One region of the Vreelandella titanicae genome, then DNA from elsewhere that is predicted to be linked to it. Evidence: predicted binding sites of a transcription regulator. Region 1 holds the regulator's gene; the other holds the start of a gene.
The links. The regulator LexA, encoded in region 1, represses DNA repair genes until DNA is damaged. The targets are predictions, from matches to a motif close to TACTGTNTANNTANACAGTA.

Region 1 (3,208 bases):
GGTATTCCTTATCACCATGTACCGGTCGACCCCGACAATAAGCAAGCATCGTTTGCCAAGGTTCAGGCCGAAATCGACAGTGCCCGCGCCGACTGCGTGGTGCTGGCGCGCTATATGCAAATACTGCCCCCTGAGCTGTGCGCGCGCTATGCGGGGCGAGTGATCAATATTCACCACAGCTTTTTGCCCTCTTTTGCCGGGGCTAAGCCCTACCACCAGGCCTACCAGCGGGGGGTTAAGCTGATTGGCGCTACCTGCCACTATGTGACCGAGGAACTCGACGCAGGCCCCATCATCGAACAGGATATCCATCGCGTTAGCCACTGTCATACGCCTACTGATCTAGTCCGCTTTGGTCGTGATGTGGAGAAAGCCGTGCTCGCTCGAGGTTTGCGTTGGCACTTAGAGGATCGTGTGTTGGTGCATGGCAACAAGACAGTGGTATTTAGCTAAGTACTCTATAATGCCCGCCCATCAACCTGAGAGGCCGCCATGTCATTTGCGCAAAGTGTATTAGCGCCCTGGGCGCTGCTGCTCACCTGGCTACTCTCGTTAGCAGTGATCGCATGGGCGCTTTGGGGGCGGCCCTGGCAGGTGTTGATAGCGGATTCAGCGCTTCAGCACCGCTGGCTGGGTGCTACGCTGGCGGTGATGCTGATGTGGCAGCTTCGTGCCCAGGCTGTTGATTGGCTAACGCTACACCTTGTTTTTACAGTATTGATGACACTCGTTTTTAAAGCGCCATTAGCGCTGATTAGCAACGTGCTGATCAACATTGCCATGGTGGTGATTGGCCGCAATGAGTGGATGTTGCTGGGGGCAAATGTGCTGGTTACCGGGATCGTCCCGGCGGCCGTTATTGGCACGGTATGGCGGCTGGTAGATCGCCGCCTGCCGGATAACTTGATGGTATTTCTGTTTGCCTGCGGCTTTTTTGGCGCGGCGCTGGCAACGCTGGGAGGAGGCTTGGCGGCGGTAGTGCTGATTATCGTCGCGGGTACAGACCCTGAGGCGATCTATCTCGCCCAGGAGTATGCGCGTTTTTTACCACTGCTAATGCCTTCAGAGGCATTTATTACTGGCATGCTGCTGAGCATCCTGCTGGTCTATCACCCAAACTGGGTGGCCACCTTCAATGACCACCGCTATATCGACCTGCAGTAGCGGATTTATTAGCCGAGTGCCTGGCCGTTGCCACCACGAATTACGCCGACTCCAACGCCTTCAATATCGAGCGCTTGAGAGCGCAGGTCGATTTCAATGGGCGCAAAATCAGGGTTCTCTGCAAACAGCGTCACTTGGTGCCCCTGGCGTTTGAAGCGTTTAACCGTTACTTCATCGTCCAGGCGGGCAACCACGATCTGGCCATCGCGAACCCGGTCAGTGCGATGAACCGCCAGTAAATCACCTTCCAAAATGCCAATATCCTTCATGGAAAGGCCGCGTACGCGCAGCAGATAGTCAGCTTTGGGAGTGAAGTACTCGGCCGGTAGCGGGCAGTAGCGATCAATATGTTCGGCGGCCAAAATGGGGCTGCCGGCAGCTACTTCCCCGATCACAGGCAGGCCAGTGGGTGGGGCTTCCACGTTGGTTGTGGGTAAGGCGGTGACTGCGCTATCCAGGACTTCTTGAGGTTCCTGGTTGGGCAGGCGGATGCCGCGAGAGGTGTTGCGGATAATGCGAATAACACCTTTGCGTTCCAGCGCGCGCAGGTGCTCTTCAGCCGCATTGGGTGAGCGGAAGCCAAGTGCTTTGGCAATCTCGGCGCGGGTAGGAGGGTAGCCAAATTCGCCCATGGTCTTAACGATAAAATCAAACACGTGCTGTTGGCGAGCGGTTAGCGGACGCGACATACCAGACTCCATAAATAGTGAATAGACAGTAACAAGTTAAATGTCGACTTAATCAATAAGTGTTTAAGTATACAGTATGTTCCTCTGTCCAGTATATGGCTTGTCAGTGCCTATTGCCGATGTCTATGCAATTTTTCTAATCGTTTGAAACTAAGTTTCTGCTTATTTAATACGTCACATTTTGTCAATAAATCAAGCGTTGAGCCCGCCTACGTTATGGCATAGTATTTTGCTATGTTTTAAACACCTGTTTCCCTGGAGAGCGACATGGCTCAATCTGATACGGTGACCCGTATACTCGACACCGCCGAGGTGCTGTTTGCAGAGCGGGGTTTTGCTGAAACTTCGCTGCGCAACATCACTAGCAAAGCGCGGGTTAACTTAGCCGCTGTTAATTACCATTTTGGTTCCAAAAAAGCCTTGATTCAGGCCGTTTTTGCCCGCTACCTGGATCCGTTTAGTCAGCGCTTTCATACTGCTCTAGATGAGCTCGAGGGCCAACACGCCGGGCGCGTTATCCCGCTGGAAACACTGCTCGAGACCATGGCAACTACCGTTCTCGCGGTGCCCGCCGAGCGCAATAGTTTGAAAGTGTTTATGCGCCTGCTGGGTCTTGCCTACAGTCAAGCACAGGGACATCTAAGACGTTATATCCAGGAAGAGTATGGCGATGTGTTTACACGCTTCACCGAGCTTGTGCGCAAAGCAACGCCGGATCTGCCTGACGCCGAGCGTTTTTGGCGGCTACACTTTGTGCTCGGCACGGTAATCTTTACCCTGTCTGGCCTCGATGCGCTACGCGATATCGCGGAGAAGGATTACCACGAGCAGGTCTCTGTGCGTGATTTGGTCAGGCGATTGCTCCCGGTAGTGGTGGCTGCTATGAATGCGCCGTTACCCATAGCCCTTGACGGTGCCAAGCCAGAAGAAGGAAAACATGCGAACTCCTACGCTAGCTGAGCTACCTCCAACGGAACATATCTGGCTGGAGATCGATACTACCGAACAGTTGCTGCGCTGTTGGCGAGGGCCAAAAGTGCTCCATGAGTGTTCTATTTCATCCGGTGCTGCCGGAAGCGGGGAGCGCAACGGCAGTGGTAAAACCCCTCGCGGGTGGCACTATGTGCGCGCGGCCATTGGCGGTGATATGCCCGAAAATGCGGTGTTTCGAGGTCGCCGCTGGACGGGCGAGACATTTTCGCCCGAACTCGCCGAAGAGCATCCAGAGCGTGACTGGATTCTGACCCGCATACTGTGGCTGTGTGGCTTGGAAAAGGGCGTGAACCGCGGTGGTCAGGTGGACTCGCAACGGCGCTATATTTACCTGCACGGGACGCCGCCTGACGAGCCCATGG
Region 2 (3,208 bases), 2.4 Mb from region 1:
GCGTCTTTGGTCGCCTGACGCTGGCTGTCGTTGAAGTAGGCCGGTACGGTAATGACCGCTTCGGTGACTGCTTCGCCCAGGTAGTCTTCGGCAGTCTTCTTCATTTTCTTCAGCACTTCCGCGCTTACCTGCGGCGGTGCCATTTTTTTGCCTTTTACTTCAACCCAAGCGTCACCGTTATCAGCTTCGCTGATTTTGTACGGCACCATCTTGATGTCTTTCTGGACAACGTCGTCTTTAAAGCGACGGCCAATTAGGCGCTTGATGGCGTACAGGGTGTTTTCTGGGTTAGTAACGGCCTGACGTTTAGCCGCCTGACCTACCAGCGTTTCACCATCATCGGTGTAGGCGATGATAGAAGGCGTCGTACGACCGCCTTCGGCGTTTTCGATAACTTTAGCGCTGTCACCATCGAGCACGGCCACACAAGAGTTAGTGGTGCCCAGGTCGATACCAATTATACGTCCCATAGCAATACCTCGAATTCGGTTGTTACAAAACTGAAAATTTAGTTTTTAAAGCTTGTCTGCGGGTTTCCCCGCGGGGTTGCCCTTTATTTGGGGGCCGCCGCTGACATTTCAAGGGCTTTTTTTCACACACTTTTTTCAAACTCTGTGCCGCCAGTGGCTTAATCGGCTTTTTTACTCACTACAACCATCGCTGGGCGCACCAAGCGTCCATTGAGTAAATAACCTTTCTGCATAACGTCCATCACGGTGTTCGGTTCGAGATCCGGGTTAGGCACCATGGTCATGGCTTCGTGCACTTGCGGGTCGAAGGGCTCACCATGGGGTTCAATGCTTTCAACGCCGAACTTGTTGAGTACATCCAGCTGCATTTTCAAGGTCATGGAGACACCTTCACGGTGAACTTCCGATGCACCCTCTTCCATGGTCTCAAGTGCTTTTTCCAGGCTATCCACCACTGGCAGCAGCTCTTTAACGAACTTCTCCAGGGCAAACTTGCGGGCTTTTTCCGCTTCCTGCTCCGCACGACGGCGCACGTTTTGCGCTTCAGCGGCGGCGCGTAGGGCTTGATCCTTGGCTTCGGCCAAGCTCTGCTCTAACTCACCTACTTGGGCTGCCAGCATTTCCGCTTCCGGGTTGTCGACGCTGTCTTCTAGCGCCTCTTCGTCATTGATCAAACCTTCCAGCTCGCCCTCCATCAAGCGCTCTTCAGCAACCTTCTCAGCTGCTTGCTCGGCGCCATCGGCGTCTTGCTCGTGGCGGGCCAGCTCATCGTCCATTGGTGTTTGCGGTTCTTTCGCCATGTTGTGCTCCTAAAAAGTAGAGCGCGGCCACGCGGGCGGCGCGCAAAGAAGTAAGCTTTAAGTCACTAGCTTTGACTGATCATGCACGCTATATGGGGGCCATAAATTCCATCTCAAGAGGTGCATTGAAGTGAGTTATTAACTACTGTATAAATCAACAACTATTGGATAAGTATCCAGCTTCTATGCTGTACCGCCTCAGGAGGCGCCATGCTTACTCAGCTAGCTATTCAAGATTTCGCCATTGTCGATCACTTGGAACTCGACTTGACCGGCGGTATGACCGCGATTACCGGGGAAACCGGCGCGGGCAAATCGATCCTGTTAGGCGCCCTTGGGCTCTGCCTGGGCGAGCGTGCCGACGCCGGAAGCGTGCGTCACGGCCGCGAGCGTACGGATCTCTCCGCACGCTTCGACATTCAGCACCTGCCTGCCGCCGTCGAGTGGCTAACGGCGCGGGAGCTCCCCGCTGAGGAATGCTTGCTGCGCCGAGTGGTCACCGCCAACGGCCGTTCCAAAGCGTGGATTAACGGCCAACCCGCGACTATCTCGGATCTAAAATCCCTCGGCGAACAGCTGATTCAAATTCATGGACAGCATGCTCACCATGCGCTGATGCGCGAAGAGACCCACCTTGCCCTGCTGGACGATTACGCAGGCCTAAACGATGCCACCACTCAATTAGCTGAAACGTTCCGCGAGTGGCGCAGTGCGCGTCGGCAGCTGAAGAAGCTAAGCGAAGAAGGCAGTGAAGTTGAGGCCAAACGGCAGTTGCTGCGTTACCAAGTAGAAGAGCTGGATCAGCTCGGTTTAGCGGAAGGTGAATTAGCCACGTTAGAGGAAGAGCAGCACACCCTGGCTCACGCGGAAGAGACCCTGCGCGAAACCCAGTTTGCCGCCGACTGCTGCGCCAGTGACGAGGGCGGTGCGCTCTCTTTGCTCAACCAAGCGTTCACCCACTTAAGCGCCCTGCCAGGTAGCGACAAAGGCACCCTGGCGAACACGCTTGCCATGCTGAGCGATGCGCGCATTCAAGTGGAAGAGGCCTCCAGCGAGCTTAATCGCCTCGCCAGCACCACCGAATTAGACCCTGAGCGGCTCGCCTGGGTTGAAGAACGAATGACCGACGTACACCGGATTGCCCGCAAGCACCACGTTGCTCCTGATGAGCTATGCGCCCTGCATGCTGACCTACAGCGGGAAGTCGCGCAGTTAGAAGAGGGTGGCAATGACCTGGAGGCACTCAGTGCGCGGGTCGTCGAGCTACGCGAAGACTATCGCCAAGAGGCAAAAAAACTCAGCGAGAGCCGTCAAAAAGCCGCACTTCGCTTGGGTAAAGAGGTGCAGCAGCAACTGGGCTTTTTGGCCATGGGCAAAGCCCGTTTTGAAGTGGAGGTCACCGCTAAAGACGCGCCCTCCCCTGAAGGCCTTGATCGCGTGCAGTTTTTGATTAGCGCCAACCCTGGCCAGCCCGCTCGCCCATTGACCAAAGTCGCCTCCGGCGGTGAATTGTCGCGGATTAGCCTGGCGATTCAAGTGGTCGCGGCGACGCACTCAACGGTTCCCAGCCTGGTGTTTGACGAAGTGGATGTGGGTATCTCGGGGGCCACCGCAGAGATCGTTGGCCAACTACTGCGCAAACTGGGCGAAAACGGCCAGGTCATGACCGTGACCCACCTACCCCAGGTGGCAGCACAGGCGCACCAGCACCTGCATATCGAGAAACAGGCGAAGCGCGATACAACGCTGACCCAGATGGCGCTACTCGACGAACAGGGCCGCATCAGCGAACTGGCGCGCATGCTGGGCGGTGTCACGCTTTCTGACCAAACCCTGGCCCACGCTCGGGAGATGCTGCACGCCAGCCAACGCCCGCCGCACTGATTGAGCGGGCGCCCTGCGCCGTTTCTGTGCATTTCTATAGCGCACAGCTATACA

Region 2: recN (DNA repair protein RecN) is a predicted target of LexA. The motif match lies at 1,414-1,433, and genes of this name have one in related genera.

The regions. Positions count from the first base shown of each region.
Region 1 is NZ_CP059082.1:3,433,898-3,437,105, forward strand. Features, by position in the region: gene purU (formyltetrahydrofolate deformylase) at 1-453, shown strand, start outside; gene HZS52_RS15850 (energy-coupling factor ABC transporter permease) at 493-1,164, shown strand; gene lexA (transcriptional repressor LexA) at 1,173-1,853, opposite strand; gene HZS52_RS15860 (TetR/AcrR family transcriptional regulator) at 2,121-2,813, shown strand; gene HZS52_RS15865 (L,D-transpeptidase) at 2,791-3,208, shown strand, end outside.
Region 2 is NZ_CP059082.1:553,831-557,038, forward strand. Features, by position in the region: gene dnaK (molecular chaperone DnaK) at 1-470, opposite strand, end outside; gene grpE (nucleotide exchange factor GrpE) at 629-1,270, opposite strand; gene recN (DNA repair protein RecN) at 1,481-3,154, shown strand.